Regions from separate parts of the Gordonia aquimaris genome, predicted to be linked through region 1. Evidence: riboswitches for the same ligand, from Rfam matches in the RefSeq annotation. Region 1 holds a riboswitch; the other holds the start of a gene.
What was found. A riboswitch is a leader RNA that binds a small molecule or an ion and turns the genes downstream of it on or off. The one in region 1 is predicted to bind glycine.

Region 1 (10,275 bases):
GTGCAGTTGGTCAGATAGTGCGAGGTGACCCCGAATCGGCCCGACGCGACCTGCTTGATCGCGCTGCGTCGCCAGTCGCCGTTCTCATCGTGGTGGAAGCGGCGCGGATCCTCGCCGCCCTCGCCCGAGTTGGACCGCCCCCGCAGGCGGTTCATCGCGATGGCGAGGGTCTCGTGCGCCTCGGCCGAGATGGAGCCGAAGCTCATCGCGCCGGTGGAGAAGCGCTTGACTATCTCGCTGGCCGGTTCGACCTTGTCGATCGGGATCGGGTCGCGGTCACCGAAGTTGAAGTCGAACAGGCCGCGCAGCGAGGCCATCTTCGACGACTGGTCGTCGACGAGCTTGGTGTACTCCTTGAACACCTTGTACTGACCGGTGCGGGTGGAGTGCTGCAACTTGAACACCGTGTCCGGGTTGAACAGGTGATACTCGCCTTCGCGGCGCCACTGGTATTCGCCGCCGACCTCGAGTTCGCGGTGAGCTCGCTCGCTGGGCCGGTCGGTGAAGGCCAGCCGGTGGCGGGTGGCCACATCGTCGGCGATCTCGTCGAGGCCGATGCCGCCGAGTTGGCTGTTGAGTCCGGTGAAGAACTCGTCGACGGTCTCCTGCGAGAGGCCGATGACCTGGAACAGCTGGGCACCGGTGTAGGAGGCCAGGGTGGAGATGCCCATCTTGGACATCACCTTGAGAACACCCTTGCCGCCGGCCTTGATGTAGTTCTTCTTGGCGGTGGCGAAGTCGATGTCGCCGAGTACGCCCCGCTCGACCATGTCCTCGATGGACTCGAAGGCCATGTACGGGTTGACCGCGGCGGCACCGAAGCCGACCAGCGCGGCGATGTGGTGGACCTCGCGGCAGTCACCGGACTCGACCACCAGCCCGACCTGGGTGCGCTTGCGCTCGCGCACCAGGTGATGGTGCACGGCCGAGGTCAGCAGCAGCGACGGGATCGGGGCGAGCTTCTCGTCGGACTCCCGATCCGACAGCACGATGATCGACACGCCGTCTTCGATGGCGGCGCTGACTTTGGTGCGGATCTCGTCGAGGGCACGGCGCAGGCCTGCACCACCCTCGGAGACCTCGTAGAGGCCGTGGATGTGTGCGCTGCGGAAGTCCGGCAGGTCGCCGTTGTCGCCGACGTTGACCAGTTTGGCCAGGGTGTCGTTGTCGAGCACCGGTTCGGGCAGCACGATCTGCCGGCAGGACTCCGGTCCCGGGTGCAACAGGTCGGCCTCACGGCCGATGGTGCCGCCGACGCTGGTGACGACCTCCTCGCGGATGGCGTCCAGCGGCGGGTTGGTGACCTGGGCGAACATCTGCTGGAAGTAGTCGAACAGCATGCGCGGACGGGCCGAGAGCACCGCGATCGGGGTGTCGGTACCCATCGAGCCGATCGCCTCGGCACCGGTCTTGGCCATCGGCGCCACCAGCAGGTTGAGTTCCTCGGTGGTGTAGCCGAAGACCTGCTGGCGCAGGGCGACGCGCTCGTGCGCCATGTGCACGTGCGGGAGTGCCGCGACGTCGTCGATGTGCACGAGGCCCTGGTCGAGCCACTCCTGGTAGGGGTGCTCGGCGGCGAGTTCGTCCTTGATCTCCTCGTCGTCGACGATGCGGCCGGCGGCAGTGTCCACCAGGAACATGCGGCCCGGCTGCAGGCGCATCTTCTGCACCACGTCGGCGTGATCGATGTCGAGGACGCCGACCTCCGACGCCATCACCACGAGGCCGTCCTTGGTGACCCAGATGCGGCTCGGCCGCAGACCGTTGCGGTCGAGCACGGCGCCGACGACAGTGCCGTCGGTGAAGCACACCGACGCCGGTCCGTCCCAGGGCTCCATGAGCGCCGAGTGGTACTCGTAGAACGCACGGTGCGCCGGCTTCATCGACTCGTGCCGCTCCCAGGCCTCCGGGATCATCATCAGCACGGCATGCGGCAGGCTGCGGCCACCGAGGTGCAGCAGTTCGAGCACCTCGTCGAACCGCGCGGTATCCGAGGCACCCGGGGTGCAGGTCGGGAAGATCTTGTCGGCCACATCCGAATCGCCGAATGCACCCGCGTCGATCAGCGCCTCGCGCGCCCGCATCCAGTTCTCGTTGCCGGTGACGGTGTTGATCTCGCCGTTGTGGGCGACGCGCCGGAACGGATGCGCCAGCGGCCAGGACGGGAAGGTGTTGGTGGAGAATCGCGAGTGCACGAGTCCGAGCGCGCTCTCGACACGCGAGTCCTGCAGGTCCAGGTAGAACTCACGCAGCTGCGGCGTGGTCAGCATGCCCTTGTAGACGAAGGTCTGACCCGACAGGCTGGGGAAGTAGACGGTCTCACGGCCCGGGCCGTCCGCGCCGGCACCCTTGGTGCCCAGCTCGGCTTGCACCCGCTTGCGCACGACGAACGCGCGGCGCTCCAGGTCCATACCCTCGGCGCCGGCGATGAACACCTGCCGGAACGTCGGCATCGCGTCGCGCGCGAGCGCACCCAGCGAGTTCTCGTTGGTGGGCACCTCGCGCCAGCCGAGCAGGGTCAGCCCCTCGGCCTCGACGATCTTCTCGACGCCCTCGGTGGCGACGCGGGCGTCCTCGGAGCCCTGCGGCAGGAAGGCGATGCCGGTGGCATACGAGCCCTCTGCGGGCAGTTCGAAGTCGACGGTTTCCCGCAGGAAGCGGTCGGGAACCTGGATCATGATGCCGGCGCCGTCGCCGGTGTTCGGCTCGGCACCCGCCGCACCGCGATGTTCCAGGTTCACCAATGCGGTGATGGCCTTGTCGACGATGTCGCGGCTGCGACGGCCGTGCATGTCGACGACGAATGCGACACCGCAGGAGTCGTGCTCGTTGACCGGGTCATAGAGCCCGATGGGGCCCGGAGCATGCTTCATAAGTTCGCCTCACTGTGTGCGCGACGCTGCGCACGCATTCACCCTCGTGTCCATTGACGGACACTGTGACGTCTGTCCATGTCGACGCCGCCACCGGCCTGGCGATGCCTCCCGAATCGTTGGGCTGACCTGGGAGGTCCGTGGGCCACGTGGCGGTGTCCGTGTCAGCCCCATTGCTGACGGCGCACCCGGGTCGAGTCGTTCTCCCCGGCACCACCCTGCTTACGCGAAAGCATTGTCAGCCATTTTCTCACGGCGGGTACCCAGTATCGAAATCCGGATAGCACAATCGTGATGATTGCGCAGCGTATGAGCCTGAAATGGCCCTCGGAAACTGCTCACAGGGTTAGCGTCGAGTTGTGAGTGTACGGACAACCGATCAGCAATGGCGCCCGAGAGGTGCGGGCTCGCTCCGCTCCCGGGCCGTCAACGGCTATCTGGCCCGCGTGGCCCACCCTCTGATGGTGGCCGGGATGGGGCGCTCCGGCCCATCCCCGCGACTGATCTCGGCGATGCGCCCCGGTGTCAACCGGACCCTGGTGGCGATGTCTCCGGTCCCGGCCGGCACCCGGGCCGAGCGTGTGCACCAGTTCGTCTCCAGCGGCCAGGTGCGCGGCGAGTGGGTCGGCGCCCACGGCGGCCCGGCGCGACCGGACCGACCCGCCGAGACACGGATTCTCTACTACCTGCACGGCAGCGGGTACGTCGTCTGTTCGGCGCGCACTCACCGTGGGTTGGTCGCCCGACTCTCGCGGCAGACCGGGTTGTCGGCGTTCAGCCTGGACTACCGCCTCGGTCCCGAGTATCGGTTCCCGAGTGCCGGCGACGACGCGATCCGCGGGTACCACTGGCTGCTCGCCCAGGGCTACCGGCCAGAGCAGATCGTCGTCGGCGGCGACTCGGCGGGAGGTCATTTGGCGCTCGACCTGCTCGCCGACAACCATCGGCGGGGTGTCGGCCAACCTCGCGGGCTGGTGTTGTTCTCCCCTCTCTACGACCCCACCTTCGACCTGGCGGTTGCCAACCAATTGCGGGGCACCCGCGATCCCGTCATCGATGCCGTTTCGGCCCAACGTATCCTGCAGCTGTACACAGGTTCGGCCACGCCGGATCATCCACGGATGCGCATCAGTCTCGATGAGGCGATGACGTTGCCGCCCACGCTGATCCAGGTCGGTGGGCTCGAGGTGATGGGCGACGATGCGCGCGCCATCGCACGGGTCATGCGAGCGGCGGGCGCCGATGTGCGACTGCAGGAATGGCCCGGGCAAGGGCACGTGTTCCAGATGTTCCCTCGCCTGGCTCCCGAATCCCGCATGGCATTGCGCGAGGCGGGCGATTTTCTGCGTGACGCGTTCGGTTCGTCGGTACCGTTCAGCACTCCACCACGCTGAGCGGCACGTGAATCGCCAGCCCGCCGGTCGCCGTCTCCTTGTACTTGGCGTTCATGTCATGACCCGTCGAACGCATCGTGGCGATCACCTGATCGAGGCTTACATGATGACTTCCGTTCCCCCGCAGTGCCATCCGTGCGGCATTGATGGCTTTGCCGGCTGATATCGCGTTCCGTTCGATGCACGGGATCTGCACCAGTCCGCCGATCGGATCGCAGGTCAAACCGAGACTGTGCTCCATCGCGATCTCGGCGGCATTCTCCACCTGTGCCGGTGTGCCACCGAGGATCTCGGCCAGTCCGCCGGCAGCCATCGCAGCCGCCGAACCCACTTCGCCCTGACACCCGACGTCGGCACCGGAAATGGAGGCACCGGACTTGATCAGACCGCCGATCACCCCCGCGGTCAGCAGGAAACGCACCGTCACGTCGTCGGGATCGGCACGACCCGCCGGCGTGTAGCGCCGGGCGTAATGCATGACCGCCGGCACGATCCCGGCGGCGCCGTTGGTGGGTGCGGTCACCACCCGCCCGCCGGCGGCGTTCTCCTCGTTGACGGCCAGCGCCACCAGGTTGACCCAGTCCTCGGCGTAGGTCATCGATCGCAGCGGGTCCTCGAGCATCAACTCGTCGCGCCACTGTTTCGCGCGCCGACGGACCCGGAGACCACCAGGTAGTTCGCCGTCGGTGGTGACCCCGCGCCGCACGCACTGGTCCATCACCGTCCAGATGTGCAGCAGTCCGTCGCGGACGTCGTCGGTCGACCGGGTGACGGTCTCATTGCGCTGGGCGACCTCGGCGATCGACCATCCGCGCTCGGCGCAGACCGCGAGCAGTTCGCCCGCCGAACCGTACGGGTGCGGCACGTCGCCCGTCGCAGTGGCATCGTCCGGTTCGCCGTCGACGACCACGAATCCGCCACCGACGGAGTAGTAGCACTCGTCGGCCAGACATCTCCCGTCGCGCCCCAGCGCTCGGAACTCCACCGCATTGGGATGTCGGGGCAGTACCCGACCGGGATGCAGCCGGATGTCGCGTTCGGTGTAGGCGAAGTCGACGAACCCGCCGAGACGGATTCGGCCGGTGCGATCTATCGCCTCGAGCCGCTCCGACTTGGTGTCGGCGGTGATGGTCTCCGGCCGGTGTGCTTCGAGACCGAGCAGGATCGCGCTCAACGTGCCGTGACCGGCGCCGGTGGCCGCCAGCGAGCCGAACAGCTCCACCTCGAGTCGGTCCACCTCGAGCAGATCCCCGGCTGCGGCGAGGCCGCCGACGAACCGCTGCGCCGCCCGCATCGGGCCGACGGTGTGTGAACTCGACGGTCCGACACCGATCGAGAAGAGATCGAACACGCTGACGGTCATCGTGCCGCCCCCGCTGTCACGTAGCTGGTCACTGCCGCGTAGCTGGTCGCCGCCTCGGATGTCCCGGGCATCTCGAGGCGTCCCGGCACCATCTCCACGTAGAGGGGATGTGCCTCGGCCAGGGCTCGGACCCGGTCAGTCAGGCCCGACACGTCGGCGTCGGCGGCGTCGATCAGCACGCGCGCGATGATCTCGGCGGCGGCCGCGAAGGCGTCCCGGTCGAACCCCCGGGCGGCGAGCGCCGGAGTGCCGATACGAAGCCCCGAGGTGACCATGGGCGGACGTGGGTCGCGCGGTACCGCGTTGCGGTTCACCGTGATCCCCACCTGCGCCAGGAGATCTTCGGCCTGCCGGCCGTCGAGGGGCGAGTCGCGCAGATCGACGAGCACCAGATGGACGTCGGTGCCGCCGGTCACCACGGAGATCCCGGCGGCGGCCGCGTCGGCGCGTCCGAGTCGCTCGGCGATGAGCTGCGCACCGACCAGACACCGCTGCTGGCGCTCGGCGAACTCCGCGGTCGCGGCCATCCGGAATGCGGTGGCCTTGGCGGCGATGACGTGCTCGAGCGGACCGCCCTGCTGGCCGGGGAACACCGCGCTGTCGATCTTCTTCGCCAGTGCCGCATCGTTGGTCAGAATGACCCCGCCACGCGGTCCGCCGAGCGTCTTGTGGGTCGTGGAGGTGACCACGTGTGCATGCGGTATCGGCGACGGATGCAGACCCGCCGCAACCAGACCCGCGACATGGGCCATGTCGACCATCAGGTAGGCGCCCACCTCGTCGGCGATCTGCCGGAAGCGCGCGAAATCGAGGTGGCGGGGGTGAGCCGACCAGCCCGCGACGATCACCGCCGGCCGATGCTCACGCGCGAGTTCGGCCACCTCGGCCATGTCGATCCGATGTGTGTCCTGCGACACCCCATAGGACGCGACGTCGTAGAGCCGGCCGGAGAAGTTGATCCGCATGCCGTGGGTGAGATGTCCGCCGTCGGCGAGCGACAAGCCCAGGAGTTTGTCGCCCGGATTCATCAGGGCGTGCATCACCGCGGCGTTCGCCTGCGCCCCGGAATGGGGTTGCACATTGACGAAGGCCGCGCCGAACAGGGCCTTGAGCCGCTCCATGGCGAGGTGTTCGATCCGATCGACGTGCTCGCAGCCGCCGTAATAGCGGCGTCCGGGGTAGCCCTCCGCGTACTTGTTGGTCAGCACGCTGCCCTGCGCCTGCATGACGGCCAGTGGGGCGTGATTTTCCGAGGCGATCATCTCCAGCCCGGCGCGCTGCCGGCCGAGCTCGGCCGCGATGAGGGCATCGATCTCGGGATCGAAGTCGGCGAGCGGTTCGGACAGCAGCGCCGAGGACAGGTCGGTGGGGCGCGGATTCGAGTGGAAAGCAGACATATGCGTGCTCCGATTGTCGCCGGACGGGCGAGTGCCGGTCCGATCCTCCCTGCTCTGTCCGTTCACCTGAGAGTTTGCGCCACCAGCGGTGGCCACCTTCGGTCAATCCGGCATCGTCGTCGGATTCGTCTCCAGAGTTGCCTCGGCGTGCGGTACCTGGGCCTGAGAGATTCCCGGGAGGTGGTTGCTCCTTCGGCGTCGCGGTGTCCCGCGATGATCTCCCGCACACGTCTGCGGCTGAAGAAAACAGTGGCATGTACGGCTTGACAGCGCAAGAGCTGGAACGCACACTTGTTGCATAGGATGCGCATCGTTGCGTATCACGCAACATTTGAACATTCTCCTCGATCACCACCCCGATCAGAGCCCACTGTCGGCCGGAACCCATTCCTGCCCTCAGTGATCTTGTGCTGCAACCCATCTCCGATCCTCCACCTCAGGACCTGTGCAGAGAGGCATCCACCGCTGATGACCGCACCATTCGTTGCGCGTACCGCCACCAGCGCCCCGGCACCCGGCACCCACGCCCTGCTCACCGAACGCGTGCACGGCGAGAGCCTCGCCGCGCCCTTCTATGTGAGCGACGACTTCTTCGATCTCGATCTCGACGAGATCTTCTCCAAGTCTTGGCTTTTCGTCGCAACAGAGGCCGAGATCAGCGAGCCCGGCGACTACGTGACCATCGCCTTCGGCTCACGGTCGGTGATCGTCGCGCGCGATGACCACGGCCGAGTCCGAGCCCATCACAATGTGTGCCGTCACCGCGGCGCGCGTCTGCTCACCGAACCGAACGGCTCCACCGGCACCATCGTGTGCAGCTATCACTCCTGGACCTATGGCATGGACGGCCGCCTCGAGTTCGCCGACGCGCAGGCGCCCGGCTTCGACAAGTCCTGCTACTCGCTGCGTTCGGTCCACGTCCGCACGATCGCCGGACTCGTGTTCATCTGCCTCGCCGACGAACCTCCCAACGACATCGACGAGGTGGCCGGCATCGTCGAGCCGTACCTGGCACCGCACCGCCTCGCCGAAGCGAAGGTGGCCAAACAAACCGACCTCGTCGAGAACGGCAACTGGAAACTCGCCATGGAGAACAACCGCGAGTGCTACCACTGCGGCGGACATCCCGAACTGCTCAACGTGTTCTTCCCCACCTGGGGCTACAGCAGCACCGACGCCATCCCCAGCCGGCTCGCACCGGTCTTCGATCGCTACCGGCGGGCCACCGCGGCGCAGATCGAGATCTGGGATCGGCGGGGTCTCCCCTACCCCCGCATCGAGCAACTCGACACCCGCCCAACGGGTTTCCACATCGAGCGAGAAGCTCTCGATCTCGCCGGCGAGTCCTTCACCCTGGACGGCACCGCCGCCTGCGGCCGGCTGTTGACCGACATCCCCGAAGCGCAGCTCGGCCGGCTCTCCATGCACCTGCAACCCAACATGTGGCTGCACGTGACGAGCGATCACGCACTGCTGTTCTCGGTGATCCCCGTCGCCGCGGACAAGACACTGGTCCGCACCACCTGGCTGGTCCATCGCGACGCCGAGGAGGGCGTCGACTATGACCTCGACCATCTCACCGGCATGTGGGAGACCACCAACCGGCAGGACGCCGACCTCGTCGCACTCGCACATCAGGGCATCAGCAGTCCCGCCTACGTTCCCGGTCCCTACGGCCCGTCGGAGTTCCAGGTGGAGGCATTCATCAACTGGTACGTCACCACCCTGCGCGATCGTCTGGGCGTGCCGAGCTCCCACGTCACCGACGCCGCGAGTGCGTGACCGATCATCATGGCCGACGACATCTTCCTGCAGTGCGTGTCCCGGGCGGAGACCACCCGCGACATGACCACGTTCAGCTTCCGCATCGCCGGCGGTGCACCGGAGTTCTCCACCGGGCCCGAAGCCTCCGACGACTCACACACCTTCGCATTCGCACCCGGCCAGTTCCTGTCGTTGTCGGTGGAGATCGACGGACGCCCCATCCAGCGGTGCTACAGCATCTCCTCGCCTCCGACCCGTCCGGGCACTCTGTCCATCACCGTCAAGCGGGTCAACGGCGGCTACGTCTCCAACTGGCTGCACGACAACATGGTGGAGGGCATGATGATCGCCGCCACCGGTCCCCTCGGTCGCTTCACCTACACCGCGCGCCCGGCCGAGAAATATCTGTTCATCTCTGCCGGTAGCGGGATCACGCCGGTGATGTCGATGTTGCGCTCGGTGACCGACAGCGAGTCGCCACTCGACATCACATTCGTGCACAGCGCGCGCAGCGTCGACGACATCCCGTTCCAAGAGGAGCTGGAGGATCTCGCACGCTCCCACACCAACGTGACGCTGGCGTTCGCCGCGACCCGAATGGTCGCCGACGAGCTGCCCGACTGGACCGGCCATCGGGGCCGTATCGACCGCGCCATGCTCGAACGTGTCTGCCCGGACCTCGCCGACCGAGAGGTCTTCCTCTGCGGGCCGGGCCGATTCCGCAGTGAGGTACGCACCTCGTTGATGGCGGCCGGGGCAAGTCTGGCCCGCATCCACGAAGAGAGCTTCGGCTTCAGTCTGCCTGCCGCCGAGGACGACTCCGACAACGGCGTGGTCGTGGACTTCTCCCGTCGCGCACGACGGGTGAGGGTCGCGCCGGGGACCACAATCCTGGCCGCCGCCGCGGCAGCCGGGGTCACCCTGCCATCGTCATGCGGGGTGGGCCTGTGTGGGTCCTGCAAGGTCCGCAAACTCTCCGGCGACGTCGTGATGAACCACCAGGGCGGAATCCGCCCCCGCGAGATCGACCAGGGCAAGATCCTGCTCTGCTGCTCCGAACCCCTGTCCCCCGTTGTGATCGACTACTGAGGAACACCCGACGATGCCCACAGACCCCCGGATCGCCGCACCCGACGCCGCGCTCCCACCCGGCGCGCACCTCCCCCACCACCCCGACTTCCTTTGGCGGGCAGCCGAACCCAAGTCGACCTACGATGTGGTGATCGTGGGCGGGGGCGGTCACGGACTGGCCACCGCCCACTACCTCGCCCGAAACCATGGCATCACGAATGTCGCCGTGCTGGAGCGCGGCTGGCTGGCCGGCGGCAACATGGCCCGCAACACCACCCTCATCCGCTCCAACTACCTGTGGGACGAGAGCGCCGGCATCTATGAGCACTCCCTGAAACTGTGGGAGGGCCTCGAAGACGAACTCGGGTACCCGATCCTGTTCAGCCAGCGAGGGGTGCTCAACCTCGCCCACA
Region 2 (10,275 bases), on a different contig from region 1:
ACGACGTCGCCGAGTCCGAAGAGCTGGCGTACTTCCTCGACAAGGCAGGTGTGTCGACGGTGGTGCTCAACGCGAAGAACGACGCCGAGGAGGCGAAGATCATCGCCGAGGCGGGCGCGCGGAACGCGGTGACCGTCTCCACTCAGATGGCCGGCCGTGGCACCGACATCCGGCTCGGCGGTTCCGCAGACGACGCTGCCGCGCGAGAGGAAGTGGTGGAGTTGGGTGGGCTCTGTGTCATCGGGACCGGACGGCATGACACTCAGCGTCTGGACAACCAACTGCGGGGACGCGCCGGCCGTCAGGGTGATCCGGGCCGCTCGGTGTTCTTCTCCAGTCTCGAGGATCCGGTCGTGACAAGGAATCTGGCTTTCAAACGAGACCCCGTCTCCCAGTCCGAGGACGGCTCGATGGGAGCCAAGGGAATAGACCTCATCGAACAGGCGCAACGGGTCGCTGAAGGTGTGATGCTCGAGTTGCACGCCAACACCTGGCGCTACAACAAACTCGTCAATCAGCAGCGCGACATCGTTGTTGCGCGGCGGATGGAGATCCTGACCACCGACACCGCGCTGGACGAACTCAGCGCACGTGAACCGGACAGGTATGCGCAACTGACGGGTGCAAAGACCGCCGAGCGGAGCGCTCAAGAGTCGAGTTCCGAGGGGTCGAGCCCTCAAGAGTCGAGCCCTCAAGAGTCGAGCGCTGAGGGGTCGAGCGCTGAAGGGTCGAACCCCGATCGCTCGGCGACCGCGGAGGGGACGACAGCCGAGGCGGCCCCGATGCCGCCGGTCGAGCCGGTGGACCGCGAGGTCCTCGTGCAGGCGGCACGCGAGATCATGCTGTATCACCTCGACCGGGCATGGGCCGATCATCTGGCGTTCGTGTCCGACGTCCGGGCGAGTATTCACCTGCGTTCGCTCGGCAAGGAGAGCCCGCTCGACGAGTTCCACAAACTGATCCTCGACGAGTTCGCCGGTCTGCCCACCGAGGCCGTGGACAAGGCGTGCGTCACCTTCACCTCCGCGACGATCACCAACGACGGTGTCGATCTGGGGACCGCCGATCTGCATCGCTCCACCACCACGTGGACGTACATGGTGCACGACAACCTCTTCGCGTCGGGCGGCGCGAAGACCCTGCAGGGCATCATCGGCATCTTCCGGTGACCGGAGACACGGACGGCCGCGGTGATCCCCGAGCGCAGGCCGAGGCCACCACCGTCGCCGACGATCGATGGTTGACCGTTCCGAACGCACTGAGCGTCTTACGGCTCGCGCTGATACCGGTGTTCATCTGGCTGTTGCTGGTCGAAGAAGCCGATGGCTGGGCGTTCGCGATCCTGTTGTTCTCCGGTTTCTCCGACTGGGCGGATGGCAAGATCGCGCGTTGGCTCGACCAGTCCTCACGGATCGGCGCATTGCTCGATCCCGCCGCCGACCGTCTCTACATCGTCATCATCCCCATCGCGTTCGGAATCCGAGAGTTCGTGCCGTGGTGGCTGATCGCGGTGATCATCGCGCGCGATCTCGCATTGTTCGCCACGGCACCGCTGTTGCGTTCACGTGGCCTGGTGGCATTGCCGGTGCTCTACATCGGCAAGGCGGCCACTTTCGCCTTGATGAGCGCGTTTCCGTGGCTGCTTGCCGGACAATTGGATTCGATCATCGGCACCATCTGCTATCCCATCGGGTGGGCGTTCATGATCTGGGGCGTCGGGCTGTATCTGTGGTCGTTTGTGCTGTACGGGTATCAGACAGTGCTCGTGCTCCGACGGATGCCTCCGCAGAACGCCGCCGCAACGTAACCTGAATTTCCGAAGAGTCGCCGCCGCGTTGGTGCGACAGACCAGAAAGGTGCACCGTGACCGAAACCAATGTGCCCGCCGGCCTGCGTTATACGGCCGAACACGAATGGGTGGAGAGGACCGGGCCGACCAGTGTTCGGGTGGGCATCACCGATTTCGCACAGGACGCGCTCGGTGACGTGGTGTTCGTGCAGCTGCCGGCCGTCGACGACGCCGTGGAGTCCGGCGAGTCCTTCGCCGAGGTCGAGTCGACCAAGAGTGTCTCGGACATCTACGGGCCTCTGGAGGGTACGGTGTCCGAGGTCAACGGCGAGCTCGAGACGGCTCCCGAATTGGTCAACTCGGACCCGTATGGTTCGGGATGGCTGGTCGTCATCAGCGTCGCCGATGAGTCCGCTCTGGACGCGGCGCTGGCCGACACTCTCGACGCCGACGGCTATCGCGCGGTCATCGAGGGCTGATTCGCCGCACATGTGGTGGTGAATCACAAGCCGGTGACGCGGCCGGTGTCGGCGGTCGGTCGGCTCGACGCATACGACTATGATCGTCGGTGTCGTGATCGACTCGATCGCCCGTGTGGAGGCCGCGACACGGTACGGTTACTCACAGCAGATCCGGCCCGCCGACCCGAACGTCGTCGGCCGGACCGGAGCCCGAGGTGGACGATGACGGACCGGCATCGTCGGCGTGCGGGACATGCGACTCGCGTGTCGCCGCGAGCCGTGACATGCCGGTGACGCCGAGATCCGCGGGCACCGAAACAGACGAAGGAGAAGTGGTGAGCGAAAACGACAAGGACCTCGAGGCGCCGGTGGAGACCACATCGGTTTTCCGGGAGGAGTTCATCTCCGAACTCGACGCCGGGGCGACCACCTCGAGTGAACCTGCCGATACCGGGGTCGAGAGGCTCTCTCCCGGCACGGCGCTGCTTGTCGTCAAGCGCGGCCCCAACGCCGGCTCGCGATTTCTGCTCGATCAGCCGACGACGTCGGCGGGTCGGCATCCTGACAGCGACATCTTTCTCGACGATGTGACGGTGAGCCGTCGCCACGCCGAATTCCGCCTCGGTGACAACGAGTTCCAGGTAGTCGACGTGGGCAGCCTCAACGGCACCTATGTCAACCGTGAGCCGGTGGACACCGCGCAGCTGAGCAATGGCGACGAGGTCCAGATCGGCAAGTTCCGTCTCGTGTTCCTGAGCGGTCCGCGCGACGGCCACGCCGGCGCCTGACGCCGTGACGGCGTCGTCGGCAGGTCAGCGCGGCGAAGGATCGATGTCGATCGGCTCGGTCCTCGCCTTGTTGCGTGAGGATTTCCCGGACGTGACGATCTCCAAGATCCGCTTCCTGGAATCCGAGGGTCTGATCACTCCCGAGCGGGCGCCGTCGGGTTATCGCCGGTTCAGTTCGGCAGATGTCGAGCGATTGCGATTCGTGCTGACCGCACAACGGGATCGGTACCTGCCGCTGAAGGTCATCAAGGAGCAACTCGACGCGATCGACAGCGGCGACGGCGGTCCGGGTGGCGCCACCCGGCTGATCTCCTCGGCTCGCGGAGCGGTGGCGCCGGCCACCGACTTCGGTTCCCGGGGCGATCGGGTGTCACGCGAGGCCCTCATCGAGCGCACTGGTGTGGATGCGGCATTCGTGACCGAGCTACAACGCAACGGCCTGCTGTCGGCCGGTCCGGCCGGATTCTTCGACGAAGACGCCGTGCGACTGGTCGAGGCTGCGGCGGCGCTGGCCAATTACGGTCTGGAGACGCGGCATCTGCGGGCGTTCAAGGTCTCCGCGGACCGCGAGGCCGGCTTGGTGGCGCAGATCGCGAACCCGATCGCCAAGGGCAAGGGAACCGGGGCGCGGGATCGCGCCGAGGAGTTGGTCCGTGAGATCGCTGCTCTGTCGGTGACGTTGCACACCCAGCTGGTCAAGGCCGCGGTCCGCGACGTCCTGGACTGATCTGTCGATCCCGGACCGATCTGGGCTCGGGTGGCCGCCACGGTCGGGTCATGCGGTGTAGCGTCGTGTTCAGTGATCGGCAGGCGCGAGGGACTGCCTTCGAGGAGCCACCGACCGATCATCCGGCGATCATGAGGAAGCGGGTGCGAGATGGGCGAAATGCGAGTCGTGGGCATTCGGGTCGAGCCGCCGCAGAGCCAGCCGGTGCTGCTCCTGCGTGAGGTGGAGGGTGAACGGTATCTGCCGATCTGGATCGGACAGAGCGAGGCCGCATCGATCGCCTTGCAGCAGAAGGGTATCGAGCCGCCACGTCCGCTCACCCATGATCTGATCGTCAACTTGATCAACGACTTCGGCAAGACGCTGCGCGAGGTCCGCATCGTCGACATGCAAGAGGGCACCTTCTACGCGGAGATGGTCTTTGCCGACGAATTGCGGGTCTCCGCGCGCCCGTCGGATTCGATCGCGGTCGCCATGAGGGCGGGAGTGCCGATCGTCGCCGACGAAGACGTACTGACCGAGGCGGGACTGCTCATCCCCGACGAGAACGGCGACGAGGACGCTCCCGCGGAGGCCAAAGAGGACGAGGTCGAGAAGTTCAAGGAATTCCTCGACAACGTCTCGCCGGACGACTTCAAGGCGAGCGGCGGGGCGTAGCGCGTTGATGGCGCCCAACGCTGGATCGGTTGCCGAGAACAGGGGCGAACGACCCAGATCACGGAACGGACACCGCCGGGTCACTGTTTGCTCGATCTCAAGTAGAGGTTGAGGTTACAGGGCGAGTCGCGTTGATTCCGCCCTCGCGGGCCGCATACCGTCGACACGTCGCCCGAATTGAGCGGGGACGAAGGATGATCGTCTGTCAGGCGCGTACTGTTGTAGCAGTCTCGAGGGAAACCTCGAGCTGACGTGTCTGTCGAGTCGATCCTGGCGTTGCGAGGGAGTCTGCAGTGGGCGATCAGCCGTTCGACGACGAAATGCCGTCACCGACCGAGGTGACCGCGGCCGACGGCGAGGTCGACAGCGACCGCACCGGGGCGTCGAACTCGGGTGCCGCCACGCAGGGCAGTCTCGATGACATCGCGCCCGGCATCTTTCCCAACGACACCGTGCCGGACGAGCTGGTGGGCTATCGCGTGCCCAGTGCGTGCCAGATCGCCGGAATCACCTATCGGCAGCTCGACTACTGGGCCCGCACGTCGCTGGTGGTGCCGTCCATTCGCGGCGCGGCAGGGTCGGGCAGCCAGCGTCTGTACTCGTTCAAGGACATCTTGGTCCTCAAGATCGTGAAGCGATTGCTCGACACCGGGATCTCGCTCCAGAACATCCGGGTCGCGGTCGACCACCTACGTCAGCGTGGGGTGGAGGATCTGGCCCGCATCACCCTGTTCTCCGACGGCACCACGGTCTATGAGTGCACCTCGGCGGAAGAGGTCGTCGACTTACTGCAAGGTGGCCAGGGCGTCTTCGGGATCGCTGTCAGCGGTGCCATGCGTGAACTGACCGGAACCATCGCCGACTTCCCCGGCGAGCGGGCCGATGGCGGTGTCACCGAGACCGCGCCAGAAGACGAACTGGCCGCGCGGCGCAAGAATCGGACCCGTCGGACCGGCTAGAGCCCTCGGGCCGGTCAGGGTGCCGAGGCATCAGCGGCCCATGCACTCCTGCCGGACCGATCGGCGCAGTGTGGCGCAGCGTCAATCCATCGGCGAAACCCGGATGAGGTTGCCGTCCGGATCGGCGGCCACGAATGTTCGGCCGAAGACGTCGTCATAAGGCTCCTGCACCACTCGGACACCTGCCGCCGCCCACCGCGCATGGATCGCGTCGATCGCGGACGCCGCGCCGGGAATCATCAGCCCGACCTCGCACGTGCGCGGGGTGGCAGGAACCGCGTGGTCACTACGACCGGTCCACAGGGCGAACAGAACCCCGGGTGCGACCTCGAAGGCGACATAGCGAGGACTCACGAATTTCGGCTGTACATCGAACAATTCGCAGTAGAACGTGGTTGCGGCCTCAGCGTCGCGGACGTAGATCAGAAACAGGTTCGGTGCGGGCATCAGGGCGCTCCTCGGGTCGTGGGTGATGACGCCACGCCAGTAGATCAGCGAATCACGACATCGACTGTCAGGTTTTGTCGGGCCGGATCGCGTCGTCGCCGGAGACGGGCGACCTGCGCCGTGGTCATGCCCACGTATACTGAGGTCGCGCCGCTGCGTCTCGGGAGAGAGTCACCGCCACATGGGCGGAGGCCGCCGAAGGAGCAACACCTCCTCGTCAAACTCTCAGGCACCCAGGACCGTGATGTTGACGGCGTCTCTGGAAAGTGAGTCGGGGCAACCCGGCTCCGCCCACGGTGAAAGGTCGACTACCGGCCGAATCTCTCAGGCGCCCAGCTGTCCGTTCGCGGATCGACAGGCATGACAGAGGGGGAGGGCCGCAGACCGCCGAGAGGTTGACCTGTCATGCCCGCCACGCCCGTCTCTGCCGCCTTCGTCGATCGCCACGTCGGCCCGAATGCCACCGAGACCGAACGTATCCTCGCCGCGATCGGCATCTCGTCTCTCGATGAACTCGCCGCCCGGGTGGTCCCGGCGGTCATCGCCGATGAGCCGGACTCCAACGGTCTGCAGTCGTTGCCGCCCGCGGTCAGCGAGCACGACGTGCACGAACAACTCGCCCACCTCGCGGACCGCAACACCGTCGCCCGCTCCATGATCGGGCTGGGCTACCACGACACCCATACCCCGCCGGTGATCCTGCGCAACGTGCTGGAGAACCCTGCGTGGTACACCGCCTATACGCCCTATCAGCCCGAGATCAGCCAGGGTCGGCTCGAAGCGTTGCTCAACTTCCAGACCATGGTCGCGGATCTGACCGGGATGGAGGTCGCCAACGCATCGATGCTCGACGAGGCGACCGCTGCGGCCGAGGCGATGACGTTGCTGAGACGTGCAGGCAAGTCCCGATCACCACGGTTGGTGGTCGATGCCGACCTCTTCCCACAGACGCGCGCCGTGATCGACACCCGCGCTCAACCGCTCGGGATCGAGGTCGTCGAGGCCTCGCTGCATCCCGCGATGCCGGACTGCGGTCTGCCCGAGGGAGACTTCTTCGGTGTGATCATGCAGGCACCCGGGGCGTCGGGCCGCATCCTGGATGTCGGCCCCGTCATCGACGCCGCGCATGCGCGCGGGGCTCTGGTCGCGGTGGGGGCCGACTTGCTGGCAGCGACCCTGATCACGCCACCGGGTGAGTTGGGCGCGGATGTCTGCTTCGGCACCACCCAGCGCTTCGGCGTGCCGATGGGATTCGGTGGACCGCACGCCGGCTACCTGTGTGTGCGTTCGACGCATGCGCGTCAACTGCCCGGCCGTCTGGTGGGTGTTTCGAAGGATGCCGACGGCAATCTCGCTTACCGCCTGTCGTTGCAGACCCGGGAACAACACATCCGGCGTGAGAAGGCGACCAGCAACATCTGCACCGCGCAGGTGCTCCTGGCGGTGGTGGCCGCGATGTACGCGTCCTATCACGGGGCCGACGGATTGCGGGCGATCGCTCGTCGCGTCCACGAACATGCGGTGTTCCTGGCCGACAGTCTCACCGTTGCGGGGTTTTCCATCGCCCACTCGTCGTTCTTCGACACGATCGTGGTTCGCGCACCCGGGCAGGCCGACAGCGTGATCGCACATGCCAAGCGCGAGAACGTGAACCTGCGGCGGATCGACGGCGACACCGTGGGTATCGCGTGCGACGAGACCACCACCGCAGCCGATCTCGCTGTGGTGCTGCGTGCGTTCAGCGCCGAAGGAGTTCGCCGACATGCATTTTCGCAGCCGATCGAGACCCGTGACACCGAATTCCTGACGCATCCGGCGTTCAACAGGTACCGCACCGAAACGGCGATGCTGCGCTATCTGCGTGCGCTCTCCGACAAGGACATCGCGCTCGATCGCAGCATGATCCCACTGGGTTCGTGCACCATGAAGCTCAATGCCACCGCGGAGATGGAACCGATCACCTGGCCCGGCTTCGCGCGCCTGCACCCGTTTGCCCCGGCGGCCGACACGGTCGGCATCCGCGAGGTGATCTCCACCCTGGAGGACTGGCTGGTCGCCGTCACCGGCTATGACCGGGTGAGCGTGCAGCCCAACGCGGGCTCGCAGGGCGAGTTCGCCGGGTTGCTGGCGATCCGCCGATACCATCTCGGGCGCGGTGACACCGGCCGCGACGTGTGCCTGATCCCATCGAGCGCGCACGGCACCAACGCCGCATCGGCGGTCATGGCCGGGCTGCGCGTGGTGGTGGTCGGTTGCCGAGAGAACGGCGACGTCGACGTCGACGATCTGCGCGCCAAAATCGACAAACACCGGGATGCGCTGGCCGCCATCATGATCACCTACCCATCGACCCATGGCGTCTTCGAGCACGACATCGAGGAGATCTGTGCGGCCGTGCACGATGCGGGCGGCCAGGTGTATGTGGACGGTGCGAATCTGAACGCCCTGGTGGGTGTGGCCCGTCCAGGACGATTCGGCGGCGACGTGAGTCACCTGAACCTGCACAAGACCTTCTGCATCCCGCACGGGGGTGGCGGTCCGGGTGTGGGGCCGGTCGCGGTGCGGTCTCACCTCGCGCCGTATCTGCCCGGTCATCCCCTCGCCGACGACCTCCCCGGGGACTCGACGATCTCGGCGGCGCCGTACGGATCGGCCTCGATCCTGCCGATCACCTACGCCTACATTGCGATGATGGGCGCCGACGGGCTGCGTCGAGCCACCCTCACCGCGATCGCCTCGGCCAACTACATCGCGCGGCGTCTCGGGGATCATTACCCGGTGCTGTATGCTGGCGAGAATGGTCTGGTCGCCCACGAGTGCATCCTCGACCTTCGGCCGTTGACGAAGGAGACCGGCGTCACCGTCGACGATGTGGCCAAACGACTGGCCGACTACGGTTTCCACGCACCCACCATGAGCTTTCCGGTGGCGGGAACACTGATGGTGGAGCCGACCGAGAGTGAGAATCTCGACGAACTCGACGCGTTCTGTGACGCGATGATCGCCATCCGCGCCGAGATCGACCGCGTCGGAGCCGGGGAGTGGCCAGCCGACGACAACCCGCTGCGCGGGGCACCGCACACCGCCGAGGCGTTGGTCGGCGACTGGGATCACCCCTACTCCCGAGAGGTGGCGGTGTATCCGCTCGGCCTCCCGTCGGCGGGTGCCCGCGCCAAGATCTGGCCCGCGGTCCGACGGATCGATCAGGCCTTCGGCGACCGCAACCTCGTGTGCAGCTGCCCGCCCATCGAGGCCTTCAGCAGCTGATCTCGATACGCCACTCACTACGTTCGCGGCTACTCGATCAGCGGGTGGGGCCACTCACTACGTTCGCGGCTACTCGATCAGCGGGTGGGGCCACTCACTACGTTCGCGGCTACTCATCGACGGGGTACGCCGGGTCGTTTGTCGGTGGTGAAGGTGGCCGGGGCGAATGTCGGTGGTCGAGTAGCCCCGAGCCGCTAGGCGAGGGGCGTATCGAGACCACGTCACCTCAGTCCGAAGTCCTCACCCCGCCGTCACCGGCCCGCTGTCGGGCCCGTAGACGAGCCGATTGATGGTGACAGTTGCCGCCGTCTCGGGAATCGGCATCGGGTTCTCGGTGAGCGGGAATGTGACGGTGGCGGTCTTCTCGGGCATCGGCGCGTCACCGCGGAACCCCAGTGCCGTCAGCGTCGCGAGATGTTCGGGCTGGCTGGCGAAGGCGAAGAACTCGGCCACCGCATCGGTCTGTTCGGCTGCGACGCCGTCACCGGTGAGTCGGACGATCGGATAGTCGGCGATCGGGGTCGGACCTCCAGGGATCACCTCGGCGAGACGTGGGGTGGTGTCGTCGCGGGTCAATTGATACAGCGACTGTTCCGTGATGGCCACGGCATGAATGGTGGCGTCGGCCGGGTCGGACGCATCGGCCATCAGCCGAGCTGCGCCGACCGGCGTCCCGTCGGGCGACTGCGGTGCACCCGACGACATCGCTTCGATACTCGAGGCCACCCGCGGCGAGTCCGCGTCCTGTTCGGTGAGCGGACCCATGGTCCGGGTGACCTGCATCGCCACCGCCTGCGCAGCCAGCGCCGTCGCGTCGGACTGCGCACCAATCGGCATCGCCAGGCGAATCGAACCCCAGCTGCCCAACCCGAAGGCGCCCAACGAGGCATCGCGCTGTTGCAGCGTCGGCAACTGTTGCCAGTCGAGTTCGCCGTCGAACGCCTCGGCCAACTCCGGGGCGGTGGCCAACACCACCGGCGAACTGACCAGTGAGGACGGAGTGCCGTCGACGATGTCGGGGCGCGCGCTGACCAGATCCGCCGCCCAGATCGATGACTGCGGCACCCACGCCGCAGGCCGGGCGCCGAGCGCGGCGGGATCCCAGGCGCCGGCCAGACCGTCCAGGGTGACCTTCGCGTCGCCGGGCCGGACCTCTACCACCACGCAGTGATCACGCACC

Region 2: linked by a shared signal. The riboswitch ahead of gcvP (aminomethyl-transferring glycine dehydrogenase) and the one ahead of glyA (serine hydroxymethyltransferase) in region 1 are both predicted to bind glycine.

The regions. Positions count from the first base shown of each region.
Region 1 is NZ_JAPKFM010000021.1:40,348-50,622, forward strand. Features, by position in the region: gene gltB (glutamate synthase large subunit) at 1-2,873, opposite strand, end outside; gene OSB52_RS17940 (alpha/beta hydrolase) at 3,233-4,267, shown strand; gene OSB52_RS17945 (L-serine ammonia-lyase) at 4,248-5,630, opposite strand; gene glyA (serine hydroxymethyltransferase) at 5,627-7,027, opposite strand; glycine riboswitch at 7,072-7,167, opposite strand; glycine riboswitch at 7,168-7,261, opposite strand; gene OSB52_RS17955 (aromatic ring-hydroxylating oxygenase subunit alpha) at 7,496-8,809, shown strand; gene OSB52_RS17960 (FAD-binding oxidoreductase) at 8,819-9,880, shown strand; gene OSB52_RS17965 (sarcosine oxidase subunit beta family protein) at 9,894-10,275, shown strand, end outside.
Region 2 is NZ_JAPKFM010000007.1:110,690-120,964, reverse strand. Features, by position in the region: gene secA2 (accessory Sec system translocase SecA2) at 1-1,169, shown strand, start outside; gene OSB52_RS09455 (CDP-alcohol phosphatidyltransferase family protein) at 1,241-1,807, shown strand; gene gcvH (glycine cleavage system protein GcvH) at 1,864-2,268, shown strand; gene OSB52_RS09445 (hypothetical protein) at 2,411-2,563, opposite strand; gene garA (glycogen accumulation regulator GarA) at 2,583-3,038, shown strand; gene ftsR (transcriptional regulator FtsR) at 3,043-3,765, shown strand; gene OSB52_RS09430 (bifunctional nuclease family protein) at 3,916-4,422, shown strand; gene OSB52_RS09425 (MerR family transcriptional regulator) at 4,716-5,381, shown strand; gene OSB52_RS09420 (VOC family protein) at 5,463-5,828, opposite strand; glycine riboswitch at 5,980-6,080, shown strand; gene gcvP (aminomethyl-transferring glycine dehydrogenase) at 6,234-9,095, shown strand; gene OSB52_RS09410 (substrate-binding domain-containing protein) at 9,336-10,275, opposite strand, start outside.